3 regions of the Clostridium lapidicellarium genome follow, and region 1 is predicted to be linked to each of the others. Evidence: riboswitches for the same ligand, from Rfam matches in the RefSeq annotation. Region 1 holds a riboswitch; each other region holds the start of a gene.

Region 1 (4,090 bases):
ATCTATCTTACCGTCAGGATAAGAGAAAACCTGTGAAATCGGATCGGAATAAATTCCAATCAAACGGTTTATCTTTACTTTTAAACCGGTTTCTTCCCTGATTTCCCTGACAATTGCCTCTTCTACCGTTTCTCCGGGTTCCACATGACCTGAAGGAATTCCCCACAATCCATTATCCACACGTCTCATAAGAAGTACTTTTCTTGATTTATCAAATATGACGCCTGCAACACCTGCCTTGACACCATCATTCGGCCATGGAAAGTGAGGCAAAATCCACTTCCGTACTGTTACATCATCGTCAAACAGTCCTTTTAAATTCGGAATAGCAGCATCTGGATTACGGAAATCTCTGGCTGAAGGGAATTTATTCGCTTTCCCTTCAGATATTAAGACAGCTGATATTCCCGTCTGATGGGCTCCTAAAATATCACTAAAATAGTTGTCCCCTATCATTATTGTTTTGGAGGATGCCTTTAAATCTTCAAGAGCTTTTCTAAACATATATGGATAGGGTTTTCCTATAATTATAGGTTTCTTTTCCGACGCCGTCCAAACAGCCTTCACAATTGCCCCGGCTGCTGGAAGCAGACCCTTTTTACCTGGAAAATTTCTATCGATATTTGTCCCAATAAATTTTGCACCGTTATCAATCAATTGTACTGCCTTTTTAATATCCCCAAAACACAGTGAATCGTCCCACCCAACTACAACCGCCTCTGCGTTAATTATACTGTCAATTTCAATACCTGCCTGTTTGCATTCCCATTTTAAATTCTCATCTCCAAGGATAAATGCAGTTTTTATATTCTCCCTTTCTAGATACTGGGCCGTCACCTGGCCCGCAGTAATTATCTCTTCAATATGTGCCTCTATCCCAATTTTTTTCAGACGTTCTACCATTTTTTTCTGCGTCGTGCAGGGATTGTTTGTCAAAAATCTAATTGTCTTTCCCATTTCACGAAGGATCTTAAGGGATTCCACTGCTCCCGGAAGAGGACTACCCTCTATGTAAATGACCCCATCCAAATCAAATAAAAACACATCAAATTTATCAGCTATCACGGTAACTCCTCCTTCAAAATTTATTCTCATCCATTGAGTCTTATATCCATCATTAAATTTATTATAGCATAATCCCGCAGTATCATATTCATTCAAAAAAATTTACAATATGGCAATATTATTAACACGGTTTTGTAATATGCCAGCGAGAAACTATAAATAGTAAATAAATTTGATATAAATATAAAGGGAGGGAAAACCATCTAATGAAGAATATTTTAAAAAGGCTGCAGATCCTGCTGCTGGCATTATTTATGATATTGGGAAGTGTACCCGGTCCTGTAATTGCAAAAGAACAATTCAACAATGGTATTACAATCCATTCGATTCAGGACTACCAGCAGCGCGGTGCTGTAAATACCGCGAATCTTCCATCCAATACTGAAAAATCCGGTAATTGGGCAGGATATATATCTGTACCTATGTCTAAAGGCAGCAGCTATACAAGTATTTCCGGAAGTTGGACAGTACCTGGAATTTCAAGCAGCAGGCAAAGTGCTTCAGCTGCACAGTGGATAGGTCTTGGAGGGGTAAATTCTGAAGATCTTCTCCAGATTGGAACTATAGAGGAAATAAAAAATGGACAACCTACTGCAGAAGTTTTCTGGGAAAAGCTTCCGTATGCTGCTCAAAATATACTGAGCATTCCCATGGGATCAGTCATTAATGTAAGTATATCCAAAGTTTCAGATTCCACATGGAATTTAACATTTACTGCAGCTGAACCCGATGGTAAGGTAGAAACTAAGACCATATCCACAGAACTCGATTCTTCCTATGAACAGGGAATTGGTACATCGGCAGAATGGATAAGCGAAGATCCTTCTAACCAGTACAACCAGCTGCTTCCATTGGCAAATACCGATACGGTAAAATATCAATCGGCCAAAGTCAATGAAAACTCTTTGAAAAATTCCAGCAACAACGTCCATCCTGTTGCCATGATATCAGGCAGTGGAAACATCGCGATCTATCCTTCTGAAATTGGCACAGACGGCGAATCATTTACCACAACTACCAATTCAAGCTATAACAATAACGCTCAAAATTTCAGACGCAGATCTATTGATTTTCCAAGGCATATTTCTAGACACCCAGGTGGTTATCCTAATTTCAGACAACCATCGTCAGCAGTTGGCTATTAATATTCTGTGACATATATCTTGATTTCACATGTAATTTATGTTATATTAAAGTCAATAAAAGAAAATAAAATTGTTTGTGGAGGAACCAATATGGTTGAGAAGGTTGAACCTGACTCTTTGAACTTGATGTAGTTAACACTACCGTAAGGAATCAAATGCTTAATATGTATATTCAGGGAGTGTTTGCATGCAAACACTCCTTTTTTTAAAAAATCAAATATTATGTTATAGGGGAGCCTGTATCAATGGGCTGAGAATAAGATGTTATCTTTTACCCTCATAACCTGATTTGGATAATGCCAACGTAGGGATAATTTATGCCGTCTTAAAACATGTAAAGTTTTAATTACCCTACGAGAAGCATTTTGCTTCTCATTTTTTATATATTAAATTAAAAGGAGAATGATAAAAAATGAATTATACAACTCAAATGGATGCAGCTAAAAAAGGTATAGCCACCAAGGAAATACAAACTGTAGCCAAGAAAGAAAAGATGGATGTGAGTGATCTCATGTATCGCATGTCCAGGGGCAGAGTTGTCATCCCTGCCAACAAAAACCACAAAAAATTAAGTGCAGAAGGTGTGGGAAAAGGACTGAAGACGAAAATAAATGTCAACCTCGGCATTTCAAAAGACTGCTCCAATGTAAACCTGGAACTTGACAAAGTAAAAAAAGCAATAGACATGAAGGCCGAAGCCATCATGGATCTCAGCTGCTTTGGAAAGACAAGAGAATTCAGGAGTAAATTAATAGCCATGTCCCCTGCCATGATAGGTACTGTCCCGATTTATGATGCAGTTGGTTTTTATGACAAAGAATTGAAAGACATAACTGCTGAAGAACTCCTTAACGTAATAGAAACCCATGCAAAAGACGGCGTTGATTTTATGACTATCCATGCTGGAATAAACAGAGAAACTGCACAAGTATTCAAGAGAAATCCAAGACTTATGAATTTTGTATCGAGAGGGGGAAGTTTACTCTATGCCTGGATGAATTTGAACAACAGAGAGAACCCCTTTTATGAATACTTTGACAGAGTTCTTGACATATGTGAGAAATACGATGTGACCATAAGTTTGGGAGATGCATGCAGATCCGGATGTATAAAAGATTCTACGGATCCAAGCCAGGTAAAGGAGCTAATGACTTTAAGCGAACTTGCAAAAAGAGCCTGGAAAAGAAATGTACAGGTAATGATAGAAGGTCCGGGTCATATGGCATTAAACGAAATAGAAGCCAACATGGAGCTTGAAAAAAAGCTGTGTCATGATGCCCCCTTTTATGTACTCGGTCCAATAGTGACGGACATAGCTCCTGGATACGATCACATTACAAGTGCCATAGGTGGTGCCATTGCGGCGGCTCACGGGGCGGATTTCCTGTGTTATGTAACCCCTGCTGAACACTTGAGGCTTCCCGACCTTCAAGATATGAAAGACGGAATCATAGCTGCAAAAATAGCTGCACATGCCGCAGATATTGCAAATGGAATCAAAGGTGCAAGAGACTGGGACAATGAAATGGCTCAAGCCAGGAGAAAGCTTGATTGGGACAAGATATTTGCTGTTTCAATAGATCCTGAAAAAGCCAAAAAATATAGGGAAAGTTCAATGCCAGAAGATAAAAAAACCTGCACCATGTGCGGTAAAATGTGTGCCGTAAGAAATATGAACAAAGTCATGGAAGGTAAAAACATAAATATACTTCGGGATGACGACTAAAAACTGCTTTTGGAAAGAAGGTGGAAAAATGTTTGTAAACGGAGAAAAGATGGATCTTGCTTCAGGTATGACTGTATCTCAATTACTTGATAAATTAAACATAAATGCGGAAACAGTAGCAGTTGAAGTGGATTTGGAACTGGTAGACAAAGAG
Region 2 (4,090 bases), on a different contig from region 1:
TTTTAAATCATAGTTGTTATATGAAAGAAAGTATGCTATCATTTATTTAAGAATATTCTAAATAATATATTACAGTTATTGGGGGCGATAATTTTAAATTAAACAATTTTTGAACCAATTAAAACAATTATTTTAAAACTTATTTAGCTACTAAGGAGGATTTCAATGAGTAAACAAAACGCACTAAATGAAAATCTCGAGCGTGGCCTAGAAGAGCGCCATATTCAATTGATAGCACTGGGAGGAGCAATTGGCGTAGGTCTATTTTTAGGATCTGCCACAACTATACAGGCTGCTGGTCCTGCAATTTTATTGGTATACACAATATCAGGACTAGCTATGTTTGTTATAATGAGAGCTCTGGGTGAAATTGCCACCTCTTACCCTGTTTCTGGATCTTTTAGCGCTTATGCCAATGAATTTATAGGACCTCTGGCGGGATATATGACAGGATGGACCTACTGGTTTATGTGGATAGTAACATGTATGGCTGAAATCACAGCTGTAGGTGTATACGTTAAATTCTGGATTCCGACTATGCCGCAGTGGATTCCGGCACTGGCAGCACTCGTAGTAATGACATGTGTAAACCTGATTGCAGTAAAAGCTTATGGTGAATTTGAATTCTGGTTTGCACTTATCAAGGTAGTTACAATCATCGCAATGATAGTAATGGGCCTGCTTATGATTATATTTGGCATTGGCAATGCCGGAAAACCTGTTGGAATTTCAAATCTGTGGACACATGGGGGATTTTTCCCAAAAGGTATATGGGGACCGGTGGTTTCAGTAACAATGGTTATGTTTGCTTATCTCGGCACAGAGCTTATAGGTGTTACAGCAGGTGAGGCAAAAAACCCTGAGAAAACGATACCATCAGCTATCAACAAGGTTTTCTGGAGAATACTGATATTCTATGTAGGAGCACTCTTTGTAATAATGTGTCTTTATCCATGGAACAGTCTTGGCACAAGTGGAAGTCCCTTCGTTTTAGTCTTCAGCAAAATGGGCATATCTGCAGCAGCGGGTATTATAAATTTTGTAGTGCTAACTGCAGCTTTATCTTCCTGTAACAGCGGCATATTTAGTACTGGACGTATGCTGTACAATCTTTCTCTTCAAGGAACGGCACCAAAATCATTTAGCAAATTAGGCAAAACTCACGTTCCAACAACCAGCATCATAGTTTCAGCACTTTTTCTTCTAATCGGAGTTGTTCTTAATTTTCTATTTCCTGGAAAGGTATTCACTTATGTTACAAGTGTAGCGACAATTGGTGCAATTTGGGTTTGGGCTATAATATTAATAGTACAATTGAGGTTTAGAAAAAGGCTTACCCCAGATCAAGTAAAAAATTTGCATTTCCCAATGTTTGGATATCCTTATCTCAACTACATCGTATTGGCATTTTTAGGTTTTGTCGTAGTAATGCTGGCCTTCGGTAAAGATACTATGGTTGCCCTTATCGTAGGACCTATCTGGTTTGCAATTTTACTGGCCTGCTATTATATATTCGGATTAAATAAAAAGAATTTCAAATCTAAAGAATCAGAAGAATCGGATCAAGAAAAATAAAATTTAAAATCAAACTACAATATTTAGTTTGATTTACAAACTCCTATCGTTGTAGTAGAATAAAAATGAAAATAAAATAATTTGTAGGGGTGCTTTTTATTAAGCTGAGAAGAGCTGCTCTCTAACCCTTTGAACCTGATCCAGGTAAAGCTGGCGTAGGGAAGTAATTTCACATAATTTCGCGTTTATTAGGTGTATGCTTTTCTGCATACACCTTTTAAATTATCTGATTAGAGGTGTTCTTAATGAAAAATGTATTGACAATTGCAGGTTCTGACAGTTCAGGCGGGGCAGGAATACAGGCCGATTTGAAAACGATGAGTGCACTTGGCGTATATGGGATGAGTGTAATTACTGCCGTCACGGCTCAAAACACCATAGGTGTGCAGGATGTATTGGATGTAACACCCGAAATTGTAGAGGCACAAATAAGATCCATATTTGATGATATAAGGGTAGACGCGGTAAAAATAGGAATGGTTTCAAACAGTAAAACTATCTTTGTAATAAAAAAGCTTTTGAGAGAATATAAAGCTCAAAATATAGTACTTGATCCGGTAATGATATCAAAAAGCGGATATTCCCTCCTGAAACCCGAAGCCGAGTCAGCTATAAAAAATATGGTAGAGATTTCAGATGTGGTAACTCCAAACATACCGGAGGCAGAAGTTTTAAGCGGATTAAAAATTGAAAACGAAAATGATATGGAAAAAGCAGCTTTTAAAATAAAGGAACTAGGTGCGGGAAATGTTCTCGTAAAAGGAGGCCACAGGTGTAACGATGCCAATGACATACTGCTCTGCAGAAATAAAATATTAACTCTTAAAGGACATAGAGTAAATACAAAAAACACCCACGGAACAGGATGTACCCTGTCTTCTGCCATAGCTTCCTTCCTAGCTAAAGGTTATGACACTGAAAAAGCATTGAATCTATCTAAGCAGTATATAACCAGGGCAATAGAAAATTCATTTTCCATAGGCCACGGTGTTGGTCCTGTAGGACATTTTATAGAAGTTTATAAAAAAGCCGGTATAGATTTCCAATAGACTGTAATTCATAATTATTTTCAAAATTTAAGGGAGGTTAAAATTTGAGTAGTACAAATTTAGACAAAGTAACAAAAATATTATCAGAAGTTAGAAATAAAGTACCACTTGTTCACTGTATTACAAATTATGTCACTATAAACGACTGTGCAAACATTCTCTTGGCTTACGGAGCTTCCCCTGCCATGTGCGAAGCCTATGACGAGGTCTTTGATTTTGTCAAATTATCATCTGCACTGTATATAAATTTGGGAACTCTAAACAAAGAACAGGAACAGGCCATGATCTTGGCCAGCACTTCTGCAAAAATTCACAATGTGCCTGTAATACTGGATCCTGTGGCTTGTGCTGCCTCAGTTAAAAAAATTCAAGTCATAAATAGAATATCACAGGTTGGAAAAATTGACGTCATAAAGGGAAACATAGGAGAAATTAAATCCTTAGCCGGACAATCTGCCAATGTAAGAGGTGTGGATTCAATAGATTCCGGAGAAGGTGCCCTCGAGAGCTGCATAGCATTATCCAAAAAATGCAGCTGTGTAGTTGCCGCCACCGGTAAAAAGGATTTTATATCAGACGGCAGAAAAAGTGCCATAATTGAAAACGGGACAGAAATGTTTACCAAAATCACCGGATCCGGCTGTATGCTGGGTGCCCTCTGCGGGGCCGCCTGCGGAGCTTCTGAAGATAAATTTTCAGCTGTCGTAAGTGCCATACTCTCAATGAACATAGCCGGTGAAGAAGCTGTTAAGGCAGCCAATGCACCTGGAAGTTTCAGAGTCAAACTCATGGACTGCATATATCAGCTGAATGAAGAAAAATTAAAAGAAGGTGCTAAAATAACATGGAAATAAATTATAGCTTATACCTGGTTACAGACAGGAATCTTTTAAAAAATACCAATTTGCCCAAAGCTGTAGAAGAGGCAATTTTGGGCGGTGTCACTCTAATTCAATTGAGAGAAAAAAGTGCCTCTACAAGGGAATTTTACAAGCTAGCACTGGAAGTCAAAAAAGTTACCAGCCATTACAAAGTCCCCCTGATAATAAATGACAGGTTAGATATAGCCCAGGCCGTAGATGCAGACGGAGTGCATCTCGGTCAGAGCGATATGCCGCTGACTATGGCAAGGAAAATACTGGGAAAAGGTAAAATAATAGGAATATCTGCAGGTACTGTAGAAGAAGCTGTAGAAGCAGAGAAAAATGGTGCGGATTATCTCGGAATAGGAAGCGTATTCTTCACTAAGACCAAAAAGGATATAGATACTCCAATAGGTATAGAGGGCCTTCGTAAAATATACAGCAGTGTAAACATACCTGCCGTAGCCATAGGAGGAATTGATGAACATAACTTTAGGGACGTATTATCTACAGGGGTTGACGGTATTTCCGTAATTTCTGCTATTTTAGGAAAAGACGACATAAAATCTGCTGCACAATCACTAGTCAAATAATAAACCTGAC
Region 3 (4,090 bases), on a different contig from region 1:
GCGGCAGTGTCGTCCCAAAAAGTCAATTTGGCAGTACTGCCGGAACCTTTTGTAACTACTGTAAAAATGAAGGACAAAAGCCTGCAGGTACCTATAAATTTAACTGAAGAATGGAATAAAGCTTCGGGTGGACAAAGTAAGCTGGCTATGGGTACTATTGTTTTCAGAAAATCATTTATAGATAAAAGGGGAAAAGATTTAGATAAGTTTTTAAGTAAATATAAAGATTCCGTTAATTTTGTAAATTCAAACAAATCAGAGGCTGGAAAACTGATTCAAAAATATGGTATATTACCAAAGGCCAAAGTTGCTGAAATGGCTATACCGAGGAGTAATATGGTCTTTATAAATGCGAAAGATGGGAAGCAAATTCTTCAGAAATTTTATGAAGTTTTATACCAGAGCGATCCAAAATCCGTTGGAGGAAAGATACCAGATGAAAATTTCTATTACAGTGGAAACAACGGCAATTAAAAAATTATGCATACTTCTTTTTTGGCTGTTTGTGTGGGAGCTTTGCTCTCTTTTTATAGGTAATTCGCTTATTCTCCCATCGCCTTTTGAAGTTATAAAAACACTTTTTATTCTTGCACGGGGAACTTATTTCTGGAAAAGTGTATTTAGCAGCATAGTGAGGGTGATTTTAGGAATTTTGATATCAATAGTCATAGGCATTGTATTGGGGGTAATTGCAGGTTTGAATAGACTTGTAGAGGAGATTTTGGATCCTCTTATAATTACAATGAAGGCAACTCCCGTTATGTCAATAATTATTATAGCCTTGATTTGGTTTACTTCATCCCATGTGGTTATTTTTACAGCTATTTTAATATGTTTTCCCATAGTATACACAAATGTTATTCAGGGAATAAAATCGGTGGATAAAGGTTTGATTCAGATGGCAAATGTATATAAAGTCAAAGGGAAGTATCTGCTGAAAGACATATATCTTCCCAGCATAAAAAATTATATTGTATCTGGCATATTGATGTGTCTTGGAATTGGATGGAAAGTATCGGTGGCCTCAGAGGTATTGAGTACACCTAATTACTCCATAGGATTGAATATTTTAAATTCTAAGACAACCCTTGAAACTCCCGAGTTGTTTGCATGGACTATTGTAGTTGTTATACTGAGTTTCACTTTTGAAAAGATATTCAAGTATTATTTATCCAAAAATTGTGCGATCTAGAGAGGATATTTTTTATGAAAGATGACGATAGATATGAAGTTATAATTAGGAATTTGAATAAATCCTATGGCAAATTGTCTGTATTTACGGATTTGAGTCTCAACTTTTTAAAGGATAGAATTACGGTTGTATTTGGACCTTCCGGCTGTGGAAAAACTACTCTTTTAAACATTATAAGTGGAATTGAAAAAGATTATAATGGAGAGGTATATTTGCAGAGCAATAAAATATCCTATGTTTTTCAGGAAGACAGGCTTATTTCACATCTTGATGTATATGAAAATGTGGCTTTTGTATTGAAGTCCAATATGAATAAAAATAAGGTCCAATCAACCGTAAATAGATTTTTGAATATGGTTGAATTGTGGGACTGCAGAGATAAATTTCCCCGGGAGCTAAGCGGAGGTATGAAGAGAAGGGTTGCGCTTGCCAGAGCTTTTGCCTATGATAGTGATTTGCTTTTGATGGATGAACCTTTTAAAGGGCTGGATAGTAGATTAAAGGGTGACATAATAAATAAGTTTTTATTGCTCTACAGGGAAAATAAAAGAACAGTTATATTGGTAACTCATGATAAGGAAGAGGCGAACAAACTGGGAGATATAATTTATTCACTGGATTGAATGGGGGCATTGATTAATTTTAATTGTTGTAGTATTATGAGTGTTGGTTTGGAAGTGTAAAATCAAATAATTTTACAATGATCCCGGGGGTGCTGGTGTTACTGGCTGAGAGTAGGAATTTAATTCTTAGACCCTAAATTGTACCTGATCTGGTTAATGCCAGCGTAGGAAGAGGTTACATTTTAAGTTAGCCAAATAAAGGTACAAACATTTGAGAGTTTGTACCTTTTTTATCCGAACAATATTAATATCAATTGACAATTAGCAGTTGATAGTTGTCAATTGTTAATTATCAACTGTAAATTGTAAATGGGGTGGTTATATGAAAACATCTGCAAGATTATACAAAAGTGTAAATACTATATGGGACTCTTATTACAGACATCCCTTTATAAAGGGAATGGCAGATGGAAGTTTGAAAGTGGATAAATTTAAGTTTTACATGATTCAGGACTACATATATCTTCTGGATTATGTAAAAATATATGCACTTGGAATAGTCAAAGCCAAGGATGAGAGAACTATGCAGGGCTTTTCAAAGATGGTGGACAATATATTGAACGGCGAGATGGATATACACAGGAGCTATATGAGAAGACTTGGTATTACAAGAAAGGATATAGAGAATACCGAAGCTAGTATGGAGAATATTTCCTACACGAATTACATGTTGTCGGTTTCACAGCTGGGAGATTTGACTAATTTAACGGCTTCCCTGCTGGCCTGTATGTGGAGTTATTTCTTAATTGGCAGTAAGCTGAGCAAAATAAAAGGAGCTGTTGAAAATAATTTTTATGGACAGTGGATAAGGGGGTACTCTTCAAAAGACTATGAAAGAGAAACTAAGTGGTTGATTGATTTAATCGACAGGCTGACTGTGAATATATCTGAAAATAAATTTAAGGAACTGGAGAAAATTTTTATAAATACCAGTAAATATGAAAGCATGTTTTGGGATATGGCATACAATAAGGGGATGTAATTTGTAATTATGCTGGAATTTAAAAATATAAGTTTTAAATATGACGAAGACCCTGATTTCATAATAAAAAATCTGAGTTTCAAGGTAAATAAAGGTGAATTTATAAGCATAGTGGGTCCCAGCGGATGCGGCAAGAGTACTATATTCAGGCTTATTTGCAAATTGGAGAAACCATTTGAAGGTGATATATTCCTGGAAGGCAGAAATATAAATACTTTAAAAGGAGGCTATATAGGGTATATGCCCCAGAATGATCTTTTGATACCCTGGAGAACTATACTTCAAAATTCTTCACTGCCTCTTGAAATCAAGGGTGGAGATATAAAAAAGGCCAGGCATGAAGCGGAAAAAATGCTTCAGGATTTTGGCCTGGAAAAGTATAAGGATAAATTTCCGAAGGATTTGTCAGGTGGTATGCGCCAGAGGGTGTCTTTTACGAGAACTCTTCTTACAGGTTCTAAGGTACTTCTTTTGGATGAACCTTTTAGTGCATTAGATGCGATAACGAGGCTTTCAATGCAGGAGTGGCTTCTGGATAAGTGGTCAAAACTGAATAAAACCATATTGTTTATAACTCATGATGTGGAAGAAGCTCTTTTTTTATCTACTAGAATATTTGTGACGGATGGAAGCCCCATAAGAAAATTCAAGGAAATAAAGATGAATCTGGGTTATCCAAGAAAAAGAGATATGATTGATACTCCTGATATTCTGAAAGTAAAATCAAAACTTATAGAAGAACTTAAAAAGGGGGCAAAATTTTGAAAAAATATAGATCCTCCATAATAATAAGCATATTGTTTTTTGCAGCATGGGAGGGAATTGCCAGATATATAGATGCGATGTATATACTTCCCTCGCCTACGGTGATAATAAAAAAAATATGGGAATTAAAAGATATCTTATTTTTGGTTCATTTGCCCGCAACCCTTAGTGTGACTCTTGAAGGACTTGGCATATCCGTAGTATTTGGTGTACTTCTTGCTGCTGCCATGAATATCAGCGAAAAAATACAGAGGGCTCTCTATCCAATTGTAATTGTAACTCAGACAGTTCCAATAACTGCACTTGCTCCAATATTTGTGCTGTGGTTTGGATATGGAATATGGAGCAAGGTACTGGTTACAATACTTATAACATTTTTTCCCATAACAATAAATGTATATGACGGACTTCGCTCTACAAGAAAAGATATGGAAGAACTTCTTTTTACCTATGGTGCCAGTAAAAAAGACATATTTATAAAGTTGAAATTCCCGGCATCGCTTCCCTATTTCTTTTCTGCACTTAAAA

What was found. A riboswitch is a leader RNA that binds a small molecule or an ion and turns the genes downstream of it on or off. The one in region 1 is predicted to bind thiamine pyrophosphate.
Region 2: linked by a shared signal. The riboswitch ahead of thiD (bifunctional hydroxymethylpyrimidine kinase/phosphomethylpyrimidine kinase) and the one ahead of thiC (phosphomethylpyrimidine synthase ThiC) in region 1 are both predicted to bind thiamine pyrophosphate.
Region 3: linked by a shared signal. The riboswitch ahead of tenA (thiaminase II) and the one ahead of thiC (phosphomethylpyrimidine synthase ThiC) in region 1 are both predicted to bind thiamine pyrophosphate.

What each region holds. Positions count from the first base shown of each region.
Region 1 covers NZ_JBGFFE010000029.1:21,426-25,515, forward strand. The annotation lists gene AB8S09_RS14290 (HAD-IIA family hydrolase) at 1-1,065, opposite strand, end outside; gene AB8S09_RS14295 (G1 family glutamic endopeptidase) at 1,272-2,210, shown strand; TPP riboswitch at 2,279-2,378, shown strand; TPP riboswitch at 2,430-2,537, shown strand; gene thiC (phosphomethylpyrimidine synthase ThiC) at 2,623-3,936, shown strand; gene thiS (sulfur carrier protein ThiS) at 3,926-4,090, shown strand, end outside.
Region 2 covers NZ_JBGFFE010000010.1:65,260-69,349, forward strand. The annotation lists gene AB8S09_RS08600 (amino acid permease) at 166-1,575, shown strand; TPP riboswitch at 1,651-1,754, shown strand; gene thiD (bifunctional hydroxymethylpyrimidine kinase/phosphomethylpyrimidine kinase) at 1,821-2,624, shown strand; gene thiM (hydroxyethylthiazole kinase) at 2,669-3,478, shown strand; gene thiE (thiamine phosphate synthase) at 3,469-4,080, shown strand.
Region 3 covers NZ_JBGFFE010000014.1:7,696-11,785, forward strand. The annotation lists gene AB8S09_RS10065 (ABC transporter substrate-binding protein) at 1-474, shown strand, start outside; gene AB8S09_RS10070 (ABC transporter permease) at 437-1,192, shown strand; gene AB8S09_RS10075 (ABC transporter ATP-binding protein) at 1,207-1,815, shown strand; TPP riboswitch at 1,891-2,003, shown strand; gene tenA (thiaminase II) at 2,138-2,797, shown strand; gene AB8S09_RS10085 (ABC transporter ATP-binding protein) at 2,807-3,562, shown strand; gene AB8S09_RS10090 (ABC transporter permease) at 3,559-4,090, shown strand, end outside.